Regions from separate parts of the Leclercia sp. GHBNCSD genome, predicted to be linked through region 2. Evidence: predicted binding sites of a transcription regulator. Region 2 holds the regulator's gene; each other region holds the start of a gene.
What was found. The regulator PurR, encoded in region 2, represses purine synthesis genes. The targets are predictions, from matches to a motif close to CANGCAAACGTTTGCNTG.
Positions count from the first base shown of each region.

Region 1 (8,048 bases), on a different contig from region 2:
TACCGCTGATGCCGTCGGCGTGCATGAAGTGCACGCCGTCTGGAAGGGGACGCGGATGCGTCCTATGGCCTCGGCTGCCGCAGGCAGCAACAGCTGGGTACAGGTCAAAGCCCACGACACTATTGGCGAAGCCATTTCGCATCTGAAAGGGCGCGGCATGCAGATTCTGGCGACCCACCTTTCCGACAAAGCCGTCGATTTCCGTGAAATTGATTACACCCGCCCGACCTGCATTCTGATGGGTCAGGAGAAGACGGGGATCACCCAGGAAGCCTTAGATCTGGCGGATCAGGACATCATCATTCCGATGATCGGCATGGTGCAGTCGCTGAACGTCTCCGTGGCCTCCGCCCTCATTCTGTATGAAGCCCAGCGTCAGCGGCAAAATGCCGGGATGTACAAACGCGAGAACAGTATGCTGCCGGACGATGAGCAGCAGCGCCTGCTGTTTGAAGGCGGTTATCCGGTGCTGGCCAGAGTGGCGAAGCAGAAAAAATTACCGTACCCCCACGTGAATCTGCAGGGCGAGATTGAAGCCGATGCGACGTGGTGGGCGACGATGCAGGCGGCGAAGTAAATTATGCAGGGCCGTCTGCTGGATGCTGTGCCGCTCAATTCCCTGACGGGTGTTGGCGCAGCCCAGAGCAGCAAACTGGCGAAAATTGGCCTGCATACCGTGCAGGATCTCCTCCTGCACCTCCCCCTGCGTTACGAAGACCGCACTCAGCTTTACCAGATTGGTGAACTCCTGCCTGGCATTTACGCCACCGTTGAAGGCGAAGTCCTGAACTGCAACATCACCTTCGGCGGTCGCCGGATGATGACCTGCCAGATCAGCGACGGCTCCGGCATCCTGACGATGCGCTTTTTTAACTTCAATGCGGCAATGAAAAACAGCCTCGCCACTGGACGACGGGTGCTGGCCTATGGCGAAGCCAAACGCGGGAAATATGGCGCGGAGATGATCCACCCGGAGTACCGCGTGCAGGGCGATCTCAGCACGCCGGAGATGCAGGAGACGCTGACGCCGGTCTATCCGACCACCGAAGGCGTTAAGCAGGCGACGCTGCGCAAGCTGACCGATCAGGCGCTGGAGCTGCTGGACACCTGTGCCATTGCCGAACTTCTGCCGCCGGAGCTGGCGCAGGGGATGATGAGCCTGCCGGATGCGTTGCGTACTCTCCATCGCCCGCCGCCCTCACTGCTGTTGAGCGATTTAGAGAGCGGGCAACACCCGGCGCAGCGACGTCTTATTCTCGAAGAGCTACTGGCGCACAACCTGAGCATGCTGGCGCTGCGCGCCGGGGCACAGCGTTTTCACGCCCTGCCGCTCCCGGCCCGTAACGATTTAAAAGAGAGGCTTCTGGCCTCGCTGCCGTTTAAACCCACCGGGGCGCAGGCCCGCGTCACCGCCGAGATCGAGCATGATATGGCGCTGGACGTACCGATGATGCGCCTGGTGCAGGGCGACGTAGGCTCGGGCAAAACGCTGGTGGCCGCCCTGGCCGCATTACGCGCCATTGCCCACGGCAGACAGGTCGCCCTGATGGCGCCTACCGAACTGCTGGCCGAACAGCACGCCAACAATTTCCGCGCCTGGTTTGCACCGCTCGGCGTGGAGGTGGGCTGGCTTGCCGGTAAACAAAAAGGTAAAGCGCGACAGGCACAGCAGGAGGCGATTGCCAGCGGTCAGGTGCAGATGATTGTCGGCACCCATGCCATCTTCCAGGAACAGGTGCAGTTCCACGGTCTGGCGCTGGTGATTATCGACGAGCAGCACCGTTTTGGTGTGCATCAGCGTCTGGCGCTGTGGGAGAAAGGTCTCCAGCAGGGTTATCATCCGCACCAGCTGATCATGACCGCCACGCCCATTCCCCGCACCCTGGCGATGACCGCCTATGCCGATCTCGATACCTCCGTTATCGACGAGCTGCCCCCGGGCCGCACGCCGGTGACCACCGTCGCCATCCCGGATACGCGCCGCAGCGACATCATCGATCGGGTGCGCAACGCCTGCCTGCAGGAAGGGCGTCAGGCCTACTGGGTCTGTACCCTGATTGAAGAGTCCGATCTGCTGGAAGCGCAGGCGGCAGAAGCCACGTGGGAAGAGTTAAAGCTGGCCCTGCCGGAGCTGAACGTCGGGCTGGTGCATGGCCGGATGAAACCTGCGGAAAAACAGGCGGTGATGCAGGCCTTCAAGCAGGGCGAACTGCATCTGCTGATTGCCACCACGGTGATTGAAGTGGGGGTGGACGTGCCTAACGCCAGCCTGATGATCATCGAAAACCCGGAACGTCTGGGTCTGGCGCAGCTGCACCAGCTGCGTGGCCGCGTCGGACGTGGCGCGGTGGCCTCGCACTGCGTATTGCTCTATAAAGCCCCGCTGTCGAAAACAGCGCAAAAACGTTTGCAGGTGTTACGCGACAGCAATGACGGCTTTGTGATTGCGCAACAGGATCTGGAGATCCGTGGGCCGGGAGAGTTGCTCGGCACCCGTCAGACCGGTAACGCCGAGTTTAAAGTAGCAGATTTGATGCGCGATCAGGGCATGATCCCCGAAGTTCAGCGTCTGGCACGCCATATTCATGAACGCTACCCCGAACAGGCGGCAGCGTTAATCGATCGCTGGATGCCAGAGACCGGGCGTTACTCGAACGCCTGATCAGCCGAAGATAGGCAGCATCAGATAGAGCTTAATCACGATCGCGTTGACGATATCAATAAAGAACGCCCCCACCATCGGCACCACCAGAAACGCCATATGCGACGGACCGAAACGCTCGGTAATGGCCTGCATGTTGGCGATCGCCGTCGGCGTGGCCCCCAGACCAAAGCCGCAATGGCCGGCCGCCAGCACCGCCGCATCGTAGTTTTTACCCATCATCCGCCAGGTAACGAACATGGCGTACAGCGCCATAAACAGGGCCTGCACGATCAGGATCGCCAGCATTGGCAGCGCAAGCGAGGCCAGCTCCCACAGCTTCAGGCTCATCAGCGCCATCGCCAGGAACAGCGACAGGCAGACGTTGCCCAACACCGACACCGCCCGCTCAAAGACGCGATAAAAGCCCATCAGGGCCAGGCCGTTGCTGAGGATCACCCCCACAAACAATACGCAGACAAAGACCGGCAGCTCCAGCACGGTGCCAGCCAGCAATTGCGCAATCACCTTGCCCACCGTCAGGCAGATGGCGATCAGGGCGATGGTTTCAATCAGCACCAGGGAGGTGATCATGCGTCCGACGTCCGGCTTTTCAAATGCCGATGGCGTCAACTCATCGTCCGGGCAGCCATTCGGGTTGGTGGAGCGCTTCACCAGAAAGCGCGCGACCGGTCCGCCGATCAGGCCGCCCAACACCAGCCCGAAGGTGGCGCAGGCCATTGCCACTTCGGTGGCATTCTGGAAGCCATAGCGTTCAACAAACAGCTTGCTCCAGGCCGCGCCGGTACCGTGACCGCCCGACAGGGTAATCGAACCGGCCAGCAGGCCCATCAGTGGGTCCAGCCCCAGCAGCGACGCCATGCCGATGCCGATGGCGTTCTGCATCACCAGCAGACCGACCACCACAATTAAGAACACCCCAAGCACCTTCCCGCCTGCCCGCAGGCTGGAGAGGTTGGCGTTCAGGCCGATAGTGGCGAAAAAGGCCAGCATCAGCGGGTCTTTTAAGGTCATATCAAAGTTGATTTCCCAGCCCATGCTTTTTTTCAGCACCAGCAGCGCGATGGCGGCCAGCAATCCGCCCGCAACGGGCTCCGGGATGGTGTATTTTCTGAGGAAGGGAACGCTGTGAACCAGTTTACGGCCAAGCAGTAAAACGAGAGTTGCCGCAACGAGGGTCGACAACGTATCGAGATGAATCATAGTGGGCTCCTTTTAAGGCACGTGCTCCATCAACATGCGCGTTTTCCTGTAACGTTTGCGTGTTATAAGCGCAATCGGGAGCAGGAGTGTAATGAACTTTGCCGCATCAGGACAGAAAAAGCCGTCCTGGACGGGTGAATTTATCAACGTTTTTTGTTAGCAATCGTTTGCTTTTCTCATCCACTCGGCTAAAATGCCCGCTTTTCCTCCAGGGGTTTGCAGCAGATGTCCGTTAACGCCATTGAACAGCAGGATGCGCAACCGATTGCGCAGACGCAAAACAGTGAACTGATTTACCGTCTTGAAGACCGTCCGCCGCTGGCGCAGACCTTGTTTGCCGCCTGTCAGCATCTGCTGGCGATGTTTGTTGCCGTTATTACCCCCGCTCTGCTGATCTGCCAGGCTCTCGGTTTACCGGCGCAGGACACCCAGCACATTATCAGCATGTCACTGTTTGCCTCGGGCGTGGCCTCCATCATTCAGATTAAAGCCTGGGGGCCGGTGGGCTCCGGTCTGCTGTCGATTCAGGGTACCAGCTTTAACTTTGTTGCCCCGCTGATCATGGGCGGTACAGCGCTGAAAACCGGCGGCGCGGATGTGCCTACCATGATGGCGGCGCTGTTCGGCACCCTGATGCTGGCAAGCTGCACCGAGATGGTGATCTCCCGCGTTCTGCACCTGGCGCGCCGCATTATTACCCCGCTGGTCTCCGGCGTAGTGGTGATGATTATCGGCCTGTCGCTGATTCAGGTGGGTCTGACCTCCATCGGCGGCGGCTACGCGGCGATGAACGACCACACCTTCGGCGCCCCGAAAAACCTGCTGCTGGCGGGCATCGTGCTGGCGATCATTATTCTGCTTAACCGTCAGCGTAACCCGTACCTGCGCGTCGCCTCGCTGGTGATCGCCATGGCGGCAGGCTACCTGGCCGCCTGGGCGATGGGCATGCTGCCGCAGTCTGTTGCGCCGACCGACAGCCCGCTGATCATGGTGCCGACGCCGCTCTACTACGGCCTGGGCATTGACTGGAGCCTGCTGCTGCCGCTGATGCTGGTGTTTATGATCACCTCGCTGGAAACCATCGGCGACATTACCGCGACCTCTGACGTCTCTGAGCAGCCGGTCTCTGGCCCGCTGTATATGAAGCGCCTGAAAGGCGGCGTGCTGGCAAACGGTCTGAACTCGTTTGTCTCCGCCGTGTTCAACACCTTCCCGAACTCCTGCTTCGGCCAGAACAACGGCGTGATCCAGCTGACCGGCGTTGCCAGCCGCTACGTGGGCTTTGTCGTGGCGCTGATGCTGGTTTTACTGGGCCTGTTCCCTGCGGTGAGCGGCTTTGTGCAGCACATTCCTGAGCCGGTCCTGGGCGGCGCAACGCTGGTGATGTTTGGCACCATCGCGGCATCGGGGGTGCGTATCGTCTCCCGCGAGCCGCTGAACCGCCGCGCTATCATGATCATCGCCCTGTCGCTGGCGGTGGGTCTGGGTGTTTCTCAGCAGCCGCTGATCCTGCAGTTTGCCCCGGACTGGGTGAAGAACCTGCTCTCTTCCGGCATCGCCGCCGGTGGGATCACCGCTATCGTCCTGAACCTGATTTTCCCGCCAGAAAAGAACTGATCTCCCTTTACGGCAGCAGGCAACTGCTGCCGTGACACGTAATTACACCATTCCCGCCTTGAGCATTGCGTATAAATCGTGCATAACTCCTTTATGTTCGTTTTACGTGATGGAAGACCATGAAATTTATTGGAAAGCTTCTCGTCGGTATTCTGGCCGTTCTGCTTATTGCGATCCTCGCGCTCTATATCCTTGTACAAACGCGCTGGGGCGCAGCGCACGTCAGCAGCTGGATCACGGTAAACACCGATTACGAACTCAATTTCGACCTGATGGATCACCGTTTCTCGTCGCCCACGCACCTGGTGCTGAAAAACGTCACATTCGGGCGCGACGGCCAACCCGCGACGCTGGTCGCCAAAATGGTGGATATCGGCGTGAGCAGCCGTCAGCTCACCGATCCGCTGCACATGGATACCATCACCCTGTTTGACGGCACGCTGAACCTCTCGCCCCAGACTGCCCCGCTCCCCTTCCAGGCCGATCGCCTGCTGCTGAACAACATGGCGTTTAACAGCCCGAACACTGAATGGGATCTCAGCGCCCAGAAGGTGACCGGCGGCGTGCGCCCCTGGGACCCCGAAGCGGGCAACGTGCTGGGGAAAAAAGCGCAGATCCAGATCAGCGCCGGGTCGCTGACGCTGAACGGCGTCCCGGCCAGCAACGTGCTGATTGAAGGTGAACTGAACGGTAAAGAGGTGGTGCTGACCACCATCGGCGCAGATATGGCCCGGGGCTCGCTCACCGGCACCGCGCGTCGCGACGCCAACGGCGGCTGGAAGGTGGACAACATGCGCCTGAATGAGATCCGCCTGCAGAGTGATAAATCCCTGTCCGACTTTTTTGCCCCGATTACTACCCTGCCATCGTTGCAGATTGGCCGCCTCGACGTGACCGACGCCCGTCTGCAGGGGCCGGACTGGGCGGTGACCGATCTTGATTTAAGCCTGCGCAACCTGACCCTCAGCCAGGGCGACTGGCAAAGCGAGGATGGCCGCCTGTCGATGAACGCCAGTGAGTTTATCTACGGTTCACTGCATCTGTTCGATCCCATCCTGAACGCTGAATTCTCCCCGCAAGGGATCGCCCTGCGCCAGTTCACCTCACGCTGGGAAGGCGGGATGGTACGCACCTCCGGCAACTGGTTGCGCAGCGGTAAAGCCCTGGTGCTGGATGATGTCGCCGTCGCCGGGCTGGAATACACCCTGCCGGAAAACTGGAAAACACAGTGGATGACGACCCTGCCGGAGTGGCTGCACAGCGTCACGCTGCGCAAATTCGGCCTGAGCCGTAACCTGGTGATCGATGTCGACGCCGCCTTCCCGTGGCAGATCACCGCGCTCGACGGCTATGGCACCAACCTGCAACTGGCGAAAGATCGCGAGTGGGGGGTCTGGTCAGGCACTGCCACCCTGAACGGTGCGGCCGCCACCTTTAATCGCGTGGACGTGCGCCGTCCGTCGCTGTCGCTTACCGCCAACGCCTCGACGATTGCCATCAATGAACTGAGCGCCTTTACCGAGAAAGGGATCCTGGAAGCGAAGGCCAGCGTATCGCAGACCCCGGTGCGCCAGACTACCGTTAATCTGACCGGGCGCGGCGTGCCGTTGAACATTATCCAGCAGTGGGGCTGGCCAGCGCTGCCGGTGTCCGGCGACGGCAATCTTCAGCTCACCGCCAGCGGCAACGTGCAGAAAGATTCCCCGTTAAAACCGACGGTTAACGGCAAGCTGAATGCGGTAAATATGGATAAGCAACAGGTGACCCAGACGATGACGGGCGGGGCGGTAAATACGGTGGCACCACCACCCGCACCATAATGTGGGCCCGGTAAGCGTAGCGCCGCCGGGCATCAGACCGCACTGCATTGCCGGGTGACGGCTTCGCCTTACCCGGCCTACAAAACCCACAGCCTGCACGATCCGTAGGCCCGGTAAGCGCAGCGCCACCGGGCATCAGACCACGCTGCATTGCCGGGTGGCGGCTCCGCCTTACCCGGCCTACAAAACCCACAGCCTGCGCGATCCGTAGGCCCGGCAAGCAACGCGCCGCCGGGCATCAGACCGCACTGCATTGCCGGGTGGCGGCTTCGCCTTACCCGGCCTACAAAACCCACAGCATGCACGACCCGTAGGCCCGGCAAGCGCAGCGCCGCCGGGCATCAGAGCGCGCTGCATTGCCGGGTGGCGGCTTCGCCTTACCCGGCCTACACAACCCACAGCCTGCGCGATCCGTAGGCCCGGCAAGCAACGCGCCACCGGGCTTTTCCAGACAACTCAGAGGTGAACCACCACCTCATCCCCTTCGGCTTTCACCACCACGCCCCACTCGCTACCGATGTGAGATGCGCCTTTCACGCCGCTAATCTGCGGCACATTGCGCAGGCAGACCGTCCAGTTCCGCGCCTCGCCGCTCCCTTTCAGGGTGACGGCATCGCCGCTGCGCGTCGCGGTCAGGGTAAAGGCCACGGCACCGTTCGCCGCAGGAACTTCGCTTACCGCCGTGGCGCCATCGGCCAGGTTAAACAGCTGGAAGGCGGTGCCTTCGTTCCAGGCGTAGTCCGGTT
Region 1 is NZ_JBQVYO010000001.1:1,870,542-1,878,589, forward strand. It holds gene trmH (tRNA (guanosine(18)-2'-O)-methyltransferase TrmH) at 1-577, shown strand, start outside; gene recG (ATP-dependent DNA helicase RecG) at 581-2,662, shown strand; gene gltS (sodium/glutamate symporter) at 2,663-3,865, opposite strand; gene ACT3IC_RS09080 (nucleobase:cation symporter-2 family protein) at 4,091-5,482, shown strand; gene ACT3IC_RS09085 (AsmA family protein) at 5,602-7,302, shown strand; gene yicI (alpha-xylosidase) at 7,759-8,048, opposite strand, start outside.
Region 1: ACT3IC_RS09080 (nucleobase:cation symporter-2 family protein) is a predicted target of PurR. The motif match lies at 4,022-4,039, and genes of this name have one in related genera.

Region 2 (8,048 bases):
TCCGAAGCCACGCAAATTTCTGCTCAGGCAAAAGGTTATGCCGGCGCCCCTGGCCTGCACAGCCCGGAGCAGATCGCGGCGTGGAAGAAAATCACCGACGGCGTGCATGCTGAAGATGGCCGCATCGCGGTTCAGCTGTGGCACACTGGCCGTATCTCCCACAGCAGCATCCAGCCTGGCGGTCAGGCGCCGGTATCTGCCTCTGCGATCAATGCGGGGACCCGCACCTCCCTGCGCGATGAGAATGGCAACGCCATTCGCGTTGACACCACCACGCCACGTGCGCTGGAGCTGGACGAGATCCCGGGGATCGTGAACGATTTCCGCCAGGCCGTCGCCAATGCCCGCGAAGCTGGTTTCGATCTGGTTGAACTGCACGGGGCCCACGGCTATCTGCTGCACCAGTTCCTGTCGCCTTCCTCTAACCAGCGTACTGACCAGTATGGCGGCAGCGTTGAGAATCGCGCCCGTCTGGTGCTTGAGGTGATTGATGCGGTTTCTGCAGAGTGGAGCGCGGATCGCATTGGTATTCGCGTCTCGCCAATCGGTTCTTTCCAGAACGTGGATAACGGCCCGAACGAAGAAGCCGACGCGCTGTACCTGATCGAAGAGCTGGCAAAACGCGGCATCGCTTATCTGCACATGTCCGAGCCAGACTGGGCTGGCGGCGAGCCATACACCGATGCCTTCCGTCAGAAAGTGCGCGACCGCTTCCCGGGCGTGATCATCGGTGCCGGGGCTTATACACCGGAGAAAGCCGAAGATCTGATTAACAAAGGGCTGATCGATGCCGTGGCCTTTGGCCGCGCCTATATCGCCAACCCGGACCTGGTGGCTCGCCTGCAGCGCAAAGCCGAGCTGAACCCGCAGCGTCCGGAGAGCTTCTACGGCGGCGGCGCGGAAGGTTACACCGATTATCCCTCTTTATAAGCCCCCGCATTGATAGCGGCGACACTTCGCCGCTATACTAAAACATCGTTTCTGTTCAAGATGATAAAAGCTAAGAGGATAATATGCGCCTACTTCACACCATGCTGCGCGTTGGCGATCTGCAACGTTCCATCGAGTTTTACACTAACGTGCTGGGCATGACCCTGCTGCGCACCAGCGAAAACCCGGAATACAAATACTCCCTGGCCTTTGTCGGTTATGGCCCGGAGAGCGACGAAGCGGTTATCGAACTCACCTATAACTGGGGTGTGGATAGCTACGAGCTGGGTACAGCCTACGGTCATATCGCCCTGGAGGTGGATAACGCGGCAGAAGCCTGCGAGCGGATCCGCAGCAACGGCGGTAACGTGACCCGTGAAGCGGGTCCGGTTAAGGGCGGCACCACCGTGATCGCCTTCGTTGAAGATCCGGACGGTTATAAAATCGAACTGATCGAAGCCAAAGACGCCGGTCGCGGTCTGGGCAACTGATCCTGACGGGCGCGCCATGCGCCCGTTGTTTTACTGCATCTCGCCTCAAAATTTGCCATAATACGCACTGCTTTTTTCCCCTTGTAAGAGATCCAGATGTCCGATAACGCTCAACTTACCGGTCTGTGCGACCGTTTTCGTGGTTTTTATCCTGTCGTGATTGATGTCGAAACCGCTGGATTTAACGCCAAAACCGATGCGCTGTTGGAAATTGCCGCCATCACGTTGAAGATGGATGAACAGGGCAATTTGCTGCCGGATACCACGCTGCATTTTCACGTTGAACCCTTTGAAGGGGCGAACCTGCAGCCTGAGGCGCTGGCATTTAATGGCATTGATCCGCATAACCCGCTGCGTGGGGCAGTGAGTGAATATGACGCGCTGCATGCCATCTTTAAAATGGTGCGCAAGGGCATGAAAGAGCAGAACTGTAATCGCGCGATCATGGTGGCGCACAATGCTACCTTCGATCACAGCTTTATGATGGCTGCCGCCGAGCGCGCGTCGCTGAAACGTAATCCGTTCCACCCGTTTGTGACCTTCGATACCGCGGCCTTAAGCGGGCTGGCGCTGGGGCAAACCGTGCTGTCGAAAGCCTGTATTACCGCCGGTATCGATTTTGACGGCACACAGGCGCACTCCGCCCTGTACGATACCGAACGCACGGCGGAACTGTTTTGCGAAATCGTTAACCGCTGGAAGCGTCTCGGCGGCTGGCCGCTGCCAGATGTTGGCAACAACGCATAAAAAAAGCGACCGGAAGGTCGCTTTTTTATTTACCGTGCGCGAGATTACTCGGCGCCTGGCTCTTCAGATTTGTACTTCGCAGCCGTCTCTTTGATCAGCTGCTGCAGTTCGCCGCGCTGATACATCTCAATCAGGATGTCGCAACCGCCAACCAGTTCACCGTCAACCCACAGCTGCGGGAAGGTCGGCCAGTTAGCGTATTTTGGCAGCTCAGCGCGGATATCCGGGTTCTGCAGAATATCAACGTAAGCAAAACGTTCGCCACAGGCAGAGAGCGCCTGCACCGCCTGAGCGGAGAAACCACAGCTAGGCAGTTTCGGAGAACCTTTCATGTACAGCAGGATCGGGTTTTCAGCAATCTGCTGCTGAATTTTTTCAATAGTAGTGCTCATGTCTTGCTTCCTTTTACTTCTGTTACGGCAATAGTCTGACATTGTAGCGTTTCAGGCCGACTACGGAAAATAACATTTTCGTCACGTACAGGATTTTACCGCGCGTGACGTAAAGTTGCATTGTAAAACTACCTTATCCCGTTCCCCCCTGCGTCTTTGCTCAGCGAATGTACAGATCAACCGGTTGAAATTCTGTTTTTTTGCACTTGCTAACGAAACGCAGTTTTAGATGCAAAAAGTTTATTAACGCAGGGGCTTTTTATAGATTAGAATCGACAAGTTTTGTAAATCAGACGCAGGATAATTTATATCCAGCTATTACCAGGGGAATGCCCAGTGGCGCGAATAAATAAATTCTCGATCACGCTCTGTGCTTTGCTGTTTTCATCTCTCACCTTCACGCCGGTGGCAAACGCCTCAGAGCAGGCGCGGCCTTCTGCCGCCCACAAAACGCATCTGGCAAAAGCCACCGAACCGAAGAAAAAAAGCAGCAGCGGCAAAACCACGAAGAAAGAGAGCACCAGCAAAAAAAGCACCGCCAGTAAAAAGAGCAGCAGCAAAAAAAGCAGCCTCGCTAAAACACAGCCAGCCACCTCCAGTAAGAAAAGCAAAAATTCCTCCCGCAGCGCGCCCCGTACAACTCAAACCGCTTCGCGCGTTGTGACAGAAAAATGTACTTCCCGTAAAGGCCATAAAGCGCAGTGCGTGAAAACCAGCAAGACCACGACCCTTGCCGAAGCGCATAAAGTCCGGGTGCAAAAAGCGCAGAAAACGGCGCTAAATAAGCTAATGGGCCAGATTGGTAAACCGTATCGCTGGGGCGGCAGCTCACCGCGTACCGGTTTCGACTGCAGCGGCCTGGTCTATTACGCCTATAAAGATCTGGTTAAGTTCCGCATTCCGCGTACCGCCAACGAAATGTACCATCTGCGTGACGCCTCCCCGGTGGATCGCGGTGAGCTCGAAAGCGGCGATCTGGTGTTCTTCCGCACCCAGGGTCGCGGCACCGCCGATCACGTTGGTGTCTACGTTGGCAACGGCAAATTTATTCAGTCGCCGCGTACCGGCCAGGATATTCAGCTCACCTCCCTGAGCGAAGAGTACTGGCAGCGCCATTACGTTGGCGCTCGCCGCGTGATGAAGCCCAGCACGCTGCGTTAACCCCCTGCCCCGCGGGTAAGCCTGCGGGGTAAGTTCCTCTTTTGTAGGGTCTTTCAATTTGCTACTCTATCCTTACATTCAATATGGTTATTGGATGGTTCACTATAATAAGGAGAGAAGCAATGTCGTTTGAATTACCTGCATTACCGTATGCAAAAGACGCTCTGGCCCCGCATATTTCTGCGGAAACCCTGGAGTACCACTACGGCAAACATCACCAGACCTATGTCACCAACCTGAATAACCTGATCGCCGGCACCCCATTTGAAGGGAAAACCCTGGAAGAGATCGTGCGTAGTTCTGAGGGCGGTATCTTCAATAACGCCGCGCAGGTGTGGAACCACACCTTCTACTGGCACTGCCTGGCGCCTCAGGCCGGTGGTGAACCGACGGGTGATCTGGCTGACGCCATCATCGCCACCTTTGGTAGCTTTGCGGAATTTAAAGCGAAGTTTACCGACGCCGCGGTGAAAAACTTTGGCGCGGGCTGGACCTGGCTGGTGAAAGAGGCGGACGGGAAACTGGCCATCGTTTCCACGTCCAATGCGGGCACGCCGTTGACCAGCAACGCTACCCCACTGTTAACGGTGGATGTATGGGAACACGCTTACTACATCGATTACCGTAATGCGCGCCCGAACTACCTCGAGCACTTCTGGGCGCTGGTAAACTGGGAATTTGTTGCGAAGAACTTCGCGGCATAACGAAAAACGCAGAAGGCCGGGCCTTCTGCGTTTTGGTCTTATTCGGCGGCACAAACCGGTTCAGGTTGTTTTCTGTCGGCCATTAGCACCAGCAGAAGCCCCAGCGCGGCAATGATGGCCCCCATCACCGGAACAAAGCTGTACCCCAGCCCGCCGGAGATCACCGCACCACCCGCCGCCGCACCCAGCGCATTCCCCAGGTTAAACGCTCCGATATTGACGGAAGAGGATAACCCTGGCGCATCGCTTGCCACCCGCATCACACGCATTTGCAGCGGCGGTACCACCGCAAAGGTCGCCATTCCCCATACCACCATCGCGAACGCCGCCCCCACTTCATTACGTGCCAGCCACGGGATCGCCACCATAATCGCGATCAGCAGCAGTAGAAAGCCTTTCAGGGTGCCGCTTACGGAGCGGTCCGCCAGCTTGCCGCCCAGGAAGTTGCCGAGGGAGAAACCGACGCCAATCAGCACCAGCATCGCGGTAACAAAAGCAGGCGTCGCCTGGTTAATGTCATGCAGAACGGGCGCAATGTAGGTGTAGAGGGTGAACATTGCCCCAGCACCGAGAACCGTGGTCAGTAAGGCGGAAAGCACCTGCGGGCGCATCAGCACCGCCAGTTCTTTACGCACATCCGGCTTTTCGCCCGCGCCACCCGCAGGGAGGGAGAAGAAGAGCGCGACCATCGAGACCACGCCCAAAAGCGCCGTCGCCAGGAAGGACATCCGCCAGCCGATGGCTTCGCCCATCCACGTTGCGGCGGGTACGCCGCCAATATTGGCGATGGTGAGACCCATAAACATGGTTGCTACGGCGCTGGCCTGTTTATGCTTCGGCACTACGCTTGCGGCGACCACCGACCCGAGGCCAAAGAAGGCGCCGTGATTGAGGCTGGTCAAAATACGCGACAGCATCAGGGTGGTGTAATCCGGGGAGAGCGCCGACAGCACGTTACCGACGGTAAAGATCGCCATCAGGAAGATCAGCGCATTACGACGGCCGCGATGGGAAAGCAGCAAGGTCATCAGCGGTGCCCCTACCATTACGCCGATAGCGTAGGCGCTGATTAACATGCCCGCAGCGGGAATAGAGACATCCACACCCCGGGCGATAACCGGTAGCAGTCCCATTGGAGAAAACTCGGTGGTGCCGATGCCAAATGCGCCAATGGCCAGGGCCAGCAGCGGAAAATTGATTTTCATACTTCAACTCCGGATACCGTGTCGTCAGGCGACACAGAACAATGAAGGCGAAAGCATGACATCAATCACAAAAAATGAGAAGTTAACAATTTGGCAAAAGATTTTTGCCGGACGCGTAACAATAGCAGAAGGGAGACGAGGGAGCGTTAGCTCCCTCGCAAATATCAGTGCAGCGCAGCCGTAAGACCGCTGGCAACGATCAGACCCAGAACAATAACGGTGGTAATCAGCGAAAACTTAAGATCGGTACTCATCAATTTTTCTCCTTTTAATCACCCTACGAAGAGTGAGCTTGCTCATTTTTGCACAGTTCAGGGTAAAAATCTTGCTGGATTTAGATTGATATCGATTTTTACTCTTCCCCTTTTGGTCAAGATCAGCCAAAATTCCACGCTAAATTTATTAGCGTACCGGCCATTGACCCCCTCCTGACGTCCTGTGTCGTTTTCCCGGCGTACCGCAATTCAAATTGCGCAATTAGGGCGAGTGAAGGCAAACGTTTACCTATTGGTTTTTCAGGAGCTTAAGATATGGTCTGGAGTGACATCTGATGGCAACAATTAAAGACGTAGCGAAACGCGCAAACGTTTCCACTACAACCGTATCACATGTTATTAACAAAACCCGCTTTGTGGCGGAAGAGACGCGTAACAACGTCTGGGCAGCGATCAAAGAGCTGCACTATTCTCCGAGCGCCGTCGCCCGTAGTCTGAAGGTGAACCACACCAAATCGATCGGCCTGCTGGCGACCAGCAGCGAAGCCCCCTACTTCGCAGAAATTATTGAAGCGGTAGAGAAAAACTGCTTCCAGAAAGGTTACACCCTGATCCTCGGCAACGCCTGGAACAGCCTGGAGAAGCAGCGGGCCTATCTGTCAATGATGGCGCAAAAGCGCGTCGACGGCCTGCTGGTAATGTGCTCGGAATACCCGGAGCCGCTGCTGAAGATGCTGGAAGAGTATCGCAATATCCCGATGGTGGTGATGGACTGGGGCGAAGCGAAAGCGGACTTCACCGACTCGGTCATTGATAACGCCTTTGAAGGTGGCTACATGGCAGGACGTTATCTGATCGAACGCGGGCATCGCGATATCGGCGTCATCCCGGGCGCGCTGGAGCGCAACACCGGTGCCGGTCGTCTGGCCGGTTTTATGAAAGCGATGGAAGAAGCCTTAATCACGGTGCCGGAAAACTGGATCGTCCAGGGCGACTTTGAGCCGGAGTCCGGCTATCGCGCCATGCAGCAGATCCTCTCCCAGACGCCGCGTCCGACCGCTATTTTCTGCGGCGGCGATGTTATGGCGATGGGTGCCCTGTGTGCCGCTGACGAGATGGGCCTGCGCGTTCCGCAGGACGTTTCGCTGATCGGGTATGATAACGTGCGCAACGCCCGTTTCTTCACCCCGGCGCTGACCACCATCCACCAGCCAAAAGATTCGCTGGGCGAGACCGCCTTCAACATGCTGCTCGACCGTATCGTCAATAAACGTGAAGAGTCGCAGTCCATTGAAGTGCATCCGCGTTTGATCGAACGCCGCTCCGTCGCCGATGGCCCGTTCCGCGACTACCGCCGTTGATCCGCTCAGGGAGCCAGTACCTCTGGCTCCCGCAACCACTCCCTGTTCATCGTTTCACTGTCCCCCAGATAATCCAGCAGCCACGCCAGCGCCGGTGACATGTCGTTTTGTTGCCAGGTGAGGCAGCAGGCCGCATCCGGGAAGGGGTTTTCCAGCGTCAGCTCCACCCATTTGCCACTGTCTATCCAGGGCCGGGCAAAATGGACCGGCACCATCCCCACGCACAGCCCGGCCGACAGGCAGGTCGCAGAGGATTCCCAGTCCGGGGTGACGATCCGCCGCTGGTTATCCAGCAGCCAGGTGATCCGTTTCGGCAGCGAGCGGGAGGTATCTTCCCGCACCAGCGACGGCCAGTTGCGCAGGGTATCATCGCTGAGCGGGCCGGGAAGCGCGGCCAGCGGATGGTGGCTCGCCACCACGCAGACCCAGCTCAGCATCCCCATATCGCGAAACGCGTAGCGCCCCCCCACCGGTATCGCCTGGGTCGCGCCGATCGCCATCTCCACCCTGCCATCCGCCAGCGCATCCCAGACACCGTTAAAGACCTCCTGGGAGACACGCAGCTCAACGTCAGCGAAGTGGCGATAAAAGTCGACGATCATCTGGCGGGTGCGCTCGGGACGAACGATGTTATCCACCGCAATGGAGATATGCCCGCGCCAGCCGTTGGCAATCTGCTGACACTGTTCGCGGGTGATCTGCATTTTTTTGATAACAGAACGCCCCTCCTTCAGAAACCACAGCCCGGCAGGCGTCAGCTCCACATCACGGTGTCGCCGTTCAAATAGCGGCACCGCCAGCCACTCCTCAAGCTGACGCACCGTATAGCTGATGGCTGACGG
Region 2 is NZ_JBQVYO010000002.1:330,264-338,311, forward strand. It holds gene nemA (alkene reductase) at 1-930, shown strand, start outside; gene gloA (lactoylglutathione lyase) at 1,014-1,421, shown strand; gene rnt (ribonuclease T) at 1,518-2,168, shown strand; gene grxD (monothiol glutaredoxin 4) at 2,213-2,560, opposite strand; gene ACT3IC_RS21945 (C40 family peptidase) at 2,897-3,721, shown strand; gene sodB (superoxide dismutase [Fe]) at 3,844-4,425, shown strand; gene ACT3IC_RS21955 (MFS transporter) at 4,464-5,630, opposite strand; gene cydH (cytochrome bd-I oxidase subunit CydH) at 5,795-5,884, opposite strand; gene purR (HTH-type transcriptional repressor PurR) at 6,181-7,206, shown strand; gene punR (DNA-binding transcriptional activator PunR) at 7,212-8,048, opposite strand, start outside.

Region 3 (8,048 bases), on a different contig from region 2:
GCTGCGGGCGGCGGGTTTTGCCACGATGGCGATTGCCCATGAACCCTGGCTGCTATGGGTCTCCTGTATTGTTTCCGGGCTTGGCGGCACGCTGTTCGATCCGCCGCGCACGGCGCTCGTCGTGAAGCTGATCCGTCCCCGGCATCGCGGGCGTTTTTTCTCGCTGCTGATGATGCAGGACAGCGCGGGCGCGGTGGTGGGTGCGCTGCTGGGAAGCTGGCTGTTGCAGTACGATTTTCGGCTGGTCTGCGCCACTGGGGCGGTGCTGTTTATTCTGTGTGCGGCCTTTAACGCCTGGCTGCTGCCCGCCTGGAAGCTCTCCACCGTCAAAGCGCCGGTACGGGAGGGACTCGACCGCGTCTGGCGCGATAAACGTTTCATTACCTACGTGCTGACGCTGGCGGGCTATTACATGTTGGGCGTACAGGTGATGCTGATGCTGCCGATCATGGTTAACGATATCGCCGGATCGCCGGCGGCGGTGAAGTGGATGTACGCCATTGAGGCCTGCCTCTCCCTCACCCTCCTCTACCCTATTGCTCGCTGGAGCGAAAAACGCTTCCGCCTCGAGCATCGCTTGATGGCGGGCCTGCTGCTGATGTCCCTGAGTATGCTGCCCATTGGGATGGTGAGCTCCCTGCAACAGCTGTTTATGCTGATTTGTACCTTCTATATCGGCTCCATCATCGCCGAACCCGCCCGTGAAACGCTGAGCGCCGAGCTGGCCGATCCGCGCGCGCGGGGCAGCTATATGGGCTTCAGCCGTCTCGGTCTGGCGATTGGTGGCGCGCTGGGCTATGCCGGGGGCGGCTGGCTGTTCGATGCCGGGAAAGCCTTTAACCAGCCTGAACTGCCGTGGGTGATGCTGACTTTGATTGGGGTAACTACTTTCTTCGCGCTGGGCTGGCAGTTCAGCCACAAGCGCGCTGCACCCGGCGTGCTGGAGCCCGGAGCCTGACCGGGACTCAGGCACTATTCCTGTTCTTCGCCGTTATCAGTTTATTCTGCTGGTCTGAGGGACACTCCCCTGACATACTGGCGCGTCAGGATTGAAGCGCCAGTATGTCGAGGAAAACCATGAAAAAGATTGTTATTGCCACTGCGTTGATCATCAGCGGTCTGCTGGTTGGTTGTAATCAGCTCACCCAGTACACGGTCAGTGAACAGGAGATTAACCAGGCCCTGCAGAAGCGCAATAACTTTGCGAAAGATATCGGTGTGCCCGGCGTCGCCGATGCGCATATCGTCCTGAGCAATCTTGCCAGCCAGATTGGCCGCGAAGAGCCGAACAAAGTGATGCTCTCCGGCGACGCCAGTCTGGACATGAATTCGCTGTTCGGCAGCCAGAAAGCCAATATTAAGCTGAAGTTAAAAGCGTTGCCGGTCTTCAATAAGGATCAGGGCGCCATCTACCTGCAACAGATGGAGATCACCGACGCCGTGGTCTCGCCGGAGAAGATGAAACCGGTTCTGCAGACGCTGATGCCATACCTGAATCAGTCCCTGCAAAACTACTTTAATCACCAGCCGGCTTATATCCTGAGCGAAGACAACAGCAAGGGCGAAGCGCTGGCGAAAAAATATGCAAAAGGTATCGAAGTGAAGCCGGGTGAGATTGTCATCCCCTTCGTCGATTAACCCGTGAGGCGCTTCGGCGCCTTTTTTTACAGAAAAGAGTGCAAACGAAAACGTTTCCCCCTATTCTTTGTGTCCGGCAAAAATCATCTCACTCAGCCGGAGCCTATCCATGACTGCACAATCCCAGGTTTTGAAAATCCGCCGCCCAGACGACTGGCATATCCATCTTCGCGATGGCGATATGCTGAAAACCGTCGTGCCGTATACCAGTGAAATTTATGGCCGCGCGATTGTCATGCCAAACCTGGTGCCGCCGGTCACCACGGTCGATGCGGCGATCGCCTATCGCCAGCGCATTCTTGATGCCGTGCCTGCCGGTCACGATTTTACCCCGCTGATGACCTGTTATCTGACCGACACGCTCGATGCGAATGAGATTGAGCGCGGCTTTAGCGAAGGGGTCTTTACCGCCGCCAAACTCTATCCGGCCAACGCCACCACCAACTCCAGCCACGGTGTCACCAGCATTGACGCGATTATGCCGGTGCTCGAGCGCATGGAAAAACTGGGGATGCCCCTGCTGGTCCACGGCGAAGTGACTCATGCCGACATCGACATTTTCGACCGTGAAGCGCGTTTCATCGAAACCGTGATGGAGCCGCTGCGCCAGCGCCTGCCGGGTCTGAAAGTGGTGTTTGAACACATCACCACCAAAGATGCCGCGGAGTACGTGCGCGATGGCAACGAGCTCCTGGCGGCCACCATCACCCCGCAGCACCTGATGTTCAACCGCAACCATATGCTGGTAGGTGGCGTGCGTCCGCACCTCTACTGCCTGCCGATCCTCAAACGCAATGTCCACCAGCAAGCGCTGCGCGAGCTGGTTGCCAGCGGCTTTGCGCGCGTCTTCCTCGGCACCGACTCCGCGCCCCATGCCCGTCATCGTAAAGAGGCCAGCTGTGGCTGTGCAGGCTGCTTTAATGCCCCGACCGCCCTTGCCAGCTACGCGCAGGTTTTTGACGAGATGAATGCCCTGCAACATTTCGAGGCGTTCTGCTCCCTGAACGGGCCGCGTTTCTACGGTCTGCCGGTGAATGAGGGCGTTGTTGAGCTGGTGCGCGAAGAGAGCAGCGTCGTGGAATCCATCCCCCTGACTGACGACACCCTGATCCCCTTCCTCGCGGGTGAAACCGTTCAGTGGACAGTGAAGCGTTAAAAATTGTTTGCCCCCTGTTGTAAATTCAACAATATGACTGTATAAATACACAGTATATAACACAGGGGGCAATTATGCGTATTGAAGTGACCATTGCCAGAACAACGCCTTTGCCTGCTGGTGCGCTGGACGCACTGGCGGGTGAATTATCCCGCCGTATAAACAACTCCTTTCCCGAACGCGAAGGTGCCGTCACCGTGCGTTATGCGGGGTCAAACAATCTCTCGGTCATCGGTGGCGCAAAAGATGATAAAGAGCGTATCAGCGAAATTTTACAGGAAACCTGGGAGAGCGCTGACGACTGGTTTATTACCGATTAAATTTTCTCCTTCATTGTGTTTTTTTGCCGGGTCGCCCCGGCTTTTTTTCCTCTTTTTATGTGAAAGCACGAATAATCTGACTGACTTCGTCAAAAATCATCAGCAAGATGACGTTTTAATGTTCAAACAATCCTAAAACGCATAAATATTTGGGACTGCCTGTTTCTTTTTCCCTTCAGAAGCCTTATTTATTGATATACTGAAATTGCTTCAGAAAAACACGCATTGAACCTCACAGTCGTTGTCTTTTTAACACGTATTCAGGGGGTTATGATGGAAAAGAATAATGAAGTCATCCAGACCCATCCGCTTGTAGGCTGGGATATCAGCACTGTAGATAGCTACGACGCACTGATGCTGCGTTTGCACTACCAGACTCCAAATCATCCTGACACTGAAGAAGCGGAAGTTGGGCAGACGTTGTGGTTAACCACAGATGTCGCACGCCAGTTTATTTCTATTTTAGAAGCCGGTATTGCAAAAATAGAATCCAGTGACTACCAGGAAAATGAGTACCGGCGACACTAGCGTCACGACACTTTTTCACCCAACAGGCACCTCACGGTGCCTCGTTTATTTCTCCCTTGTATAACCCTGCCTTCTTAATTACCCTGCTAACCAACGAAACGCGTAAAGAGAGCCTCATGAAATACGATCTTATTATTATTGGCAGCGGATCTGTCGGTGCGGCGGCAGGCTATTACGCAACGCGAGCCGGTCAGAACGTACTGATGATCGATGCCCATATGCCACCCCACACCGAAGGGAGCCACCACGGTGATACCCGTCTGATGCGCCACGCTTACGGCGAAGGTGAACGCTATGTGCCGCTGGTGTTACGGGCGCAGGCGCTGTGGGATGAACTGGTGCAAATCAGCGGTGAGCCGGTCTTTGAACGCACGGGGGTAGTCAATCTTGGGCCCTCCGACTCGCCATTTCTGGCGACCGTTGAACAGAGCGCCCGCCAGTTCAGCCTCAATCTTGAACGACTGGACGCGGCAGCGATCATGAAGCGCTGGCCTGAGATCAACGTCCCGGCGGACTATATCGGCCTGTATGAATCCGGGTCGGGCGTACTGCGCAGCGAACTGGCGATTAAAACCTGGATTGCGCTGGCCAAAGAGGCCGGTTGCGCCCAATTGTTTAACTGCCCGGTGAGCGCCATTACCCATCATGAGGACGGCGTCACCGTTGATACCCCGGAAGGCCCCTACAGCGCAAGCCGCCTGCTGGTAAGCGCCGGCACCTGGGTTTCACGTCTGGTTCCCGGCCTGCCGGTGCAGCCGGTACGCAAAGTTTTCTCCTGGTTCCAGGCTGACGGGCGCTACAGCCATCAGAATCACTTCCCTGCCTTTACCGGCGAACTGCCTGACGGCGACCAGTTTTACGGCTTCCCGTCCGAAAAAGATGCCCTGAAGATCGGCAAACATAACGGCGGGCAGGTGATTAACTCGCCGGAAGAGCGTAAGCCGTTTGGCGCGTATCCTGGAGATGGCTCTGAAGCATTCAAATTCCTGCGCAATGTACTGCCGGGTATCGGCGGCCTGTTACACGGTGCAGCCTGTACCTATGACAACACGCCGGACGAAGATTTCATCATCGATACCCTGCCGGGTCATGATAATACGCTGCTGATCACCGGCCTGAGCGGGCACGGGTTCAAGTTTGCCAGCGTGCTGGGTGAAATTGCCGCGCAATTCTCTCAGAATATCGCGCCGCCGTTTGATCTCACGCCTTTCTCCCTGTCTCGCTTTAGCCGATAATGGTGTCAGGCTTCGGGTTTCCGAAGCCTTTCATGCATCTTTTTACCGGTTTTCTCATGCGTCGTATCGTTAACTATCTGGTCAATAATATTCGCGAGCACCTGATGCTCTATATTTTGCTGTGGTCGCTGTTAGCAGTCCTCGATATTCTTTACATTGTATTTTTCTGATGAGATTCATTGACAAAAACTGACATTTCTTAAAATAACTATAATTTCCCCATAAATTATTTGAACATCATAAAAATGTCACAACCCGCCAAAAATCAGCCGCTCCGGCAAATCATTAACAGCGCCATTGACTATCATTTCTAATATTCATTCAAAATAATCGAACAAATAAAATTAATATTGAATATGTGTAAATATCATTTGCATTAATGTTTTGCTCACGCCATTTTTAGCGCTTGCGAATTAATAATGGTGCTCAAAATGCAGGTGCGAAATTCCCCCACACGCTATGGCGTTATTTCCATGAGTCTGCACTGGCTGATGGCGATTGCGGTTTACGGCATGTTTGGTCTTGGCCTCTGGATGGTGACCCTGAGCTATTACGATGGCTGGTATCACCAGGCACCGGAGCTGCACAAAAGCATCGGCTTTATGCTGATGCTGGCGCTGGTGGTGCGGCTGCTGTGGCGCCATATCTCCCCTGTTCCGCCGGCGCTGAAAAGCCAGACTCGCTTTACACGTATTAGCGCTGCCGCCGCCCATATCGCCCTGTACGCCTTGCTTTTCGCCATCCTGATCAGCGGCTATTTGATCTCCACCGCTGACGGAAAACCTATCAGTGTCTTCGGCCTGTTTGACGTCCCCGCCCTGCTGGCCGATGCCGGCCCCCAGGCCGATCTGGCTGGATCCGTGCATTTATGGCTGGCCTGGGGCGTAGTTATTCTCTCCGTATTACATGGACTTGCCGCCATGAAACATCACTTTATCGACAAAGACGCCACCCTGACACGTATGTTGGGCAAAGCGTCCCCTGACTCTGGAGCATAAAATGAAGAAAAGCCTGCTGGGATTAACCTTAGCGTCTCTGCTGTTCACAACCGGCGCCGCCGTGGCAGCGGACTACAAAATTGATAAACAAGGCCAGCACGCCTTTGTGAACTTCCGTATTCAGCATCTGGGGTACAGCTGGCTGTACGGCACATTCAAGGATTTCGATGGCTCATTTACCTTTGATGAGAGCAATCCGGCGAATGATAAAGTCAATGTCACCCTGAACACCAACAGCCTCGATACTAACCACGCCGAGCGCGACAAGCATCTGCGCAGCGCAGACTTCCTCAACGTGGCGAAATACCCGCAGGCGACCTTTACCTCGACCGAGGTGAAAAAGGATGGTGACGGGCTGGATATTACCGGCAACCTGACGCTGAACGGCGTAACGAAACCGGTTAAGCTGGATGCAAAACTGATTGGTCAGGGTGACGATCCGTGGGGCGGGAAACGCGCCGGGTTTGAGGCATCAGGTAAAATTCACCTGAAAGACTTCAACATCACTACCGATCTGGGCCCGGCGTCACAGGACGTAGAGCTGATCATTTCGGTAGAAGGGGTTCAGCAGAAATAATACCCTCGCCCGGTCACGCGACCGGGCAAGGTTTCAGGGTCACTCCGGGTCAGGAATGCCCAGGCGGGTATTCAGACGCCCCCGCGACTTATTAAAGATCTTATTGCCATTTTCGCGCCCGGCACGGCGGCGGCGCTGCTCCTCTTCAGGCAACATGCTCTCTTCGCTACACAGCTCGCTGCAGCAGCCGTTAAACTTCTCAGCGCAGGCCGGACACTGAATAAACAGCAGATGACAACCGTCATTTTTGCAGTTGGTATGGGTGTCGCAGGCGGTGCCGCACTGATGACAGTGGGCAATCACATCATCAGAGATGCGCTCACCCATGCGCTCGTCAAAGACGAAGTTCTTGCCGATAAAGCGCACTGGTAGCCCCTGCTCGCGGGCGCGACGGGCATACTCGATGATCCCGCCTTCGATATGCCACACCTTGTTAAAGCCGTTGTGCTTCATCCAGGCGCTGGCTTTTTCGCAGCGGATCCCGCCGGTGCAGTACATGACAATTTTTTTGTCCTTATGCTCCTGCATCATCTCAACGGCTTTTGGCAGCTGCTCACGGAAAGTATCTGCCGGGATTTCCAGTGCGTTTTCGAAATGGCCCACTTCATATTCATAGTGGTTACGCATATCGATAAACACGGCGTCAGGATCGTCCAGCATGGCGTTCACTTCTGACGCTTTCAGGTAATCGCCCACGTCGCTGGCATCAAAGGTCGGGTCATCAATGCCGTCCGCCACAATGCGCTCCCGCACCTTCATGCGCAGCACCCAGAAGGATTTACCATCATCGTCCAGCGCAATATTCAGGCGCAGGCCGTCCAGAGCCGGATCGAAGCCATAGAGGAAGCTGCGCAGCTCATCGAGCCTGCTTTCAGGCACGCTGATCTGAGCATTGATGCCCTCATGGGCCAGATAGATACGGCCAAAGACGTTCAGCGCGGTTAACGCCTTGTACAGCGCGTCGCGGGTAGCCTGCGGGTTAACGATGGTGAAATATTTATAGAACGAGATCGTCGTGCGCGGCTCGGTTTCAGCCAACATGCGCGCTTTCAGCTCTTCGTTCGAAATGAGGTTGTGTAACACTGGCATGGTGTACGGTTCCTGCAATCGTATGAGAATGAAAATCGGTCGGCATCATATAGCAAACATTGGGAATTTACATCCCTTCATTTTGCGCTACATTTCTCACGTTAAAATGCCGAGGGTATAACATTTGCTCTATTCATGACCATTCCATAGCGATGCATTTTGGTTATCAATGGAAAAATGCGACACTACGCCAACAGGACGTATCACAAACAGGAACGACATGACTCAACTCCCTAAATTTTCCATTGCGCTTCTACATCCTCGTTACTGGCTGACCTGGGCTGGCATCGGTTTATTATGGTTACTGGTGCAGCTGCCCTACCCGCTGATCTACCGTCTTGGCTGCGGTCTGGGTCGACTGGCGATGCGCTTTATGTCCCGCCGCGCCCGCATTGCCCGCCGTAATCTGGAACTCTGTTTCCCGGAGATGAGCGAGCACGAGCGCGACACCATGGTAGTGAAAAATTTTGAATCCGTTGGCATGGGGCTGATGGAGACCGGAATGGC
Region 3 is NZ_JBQVYO010000001.1:134,565-142,612, forward strand. It holds gene mdtH (multidrug efflux MFS transporter MdtH) at 1-958, shown strand, start outside; gene ACT3IC_RS00760 (lipoprotein) at 1,078-1,638, shown strand; gene pyrC (dihydroorotase) at 1,748-2,794, shown strand; gene dinI (DNA damage-inducible protein I) at 2,869-3,114, shown strand; gene bssS (biofilm formation regulator BssS) at 3,388-3,642, shown strand; gene solA (N-methyl-L-tryptophan oxidase) at 3,759-4,877, shown strand; gene ACT3IC_RS00785 (YceO family protein) at 4,934-5,047, shown strand; gene ACT3IC_RS00790 (cytochrome b) at 5,309-5,875, shown strand; gene ACT3IC_RS00795 (YceI family protein) at 5,877-6,452, shown strand; gene trhO (oxygen-dependent tRNA uridine(34) hydroxylase TrhO) at 6,492-7,541, opposite strand; gene ACT3IC_RS00805 (Kdo(2)-lipid IV(A) acyltransferase) at 7,762-8,048, shown strand, end outside.
Region 3: pyrC (dihydroorotase) is a predicted target of PurR. The motif match lies at 1,682-1,699, and genes of this name have one in related genera.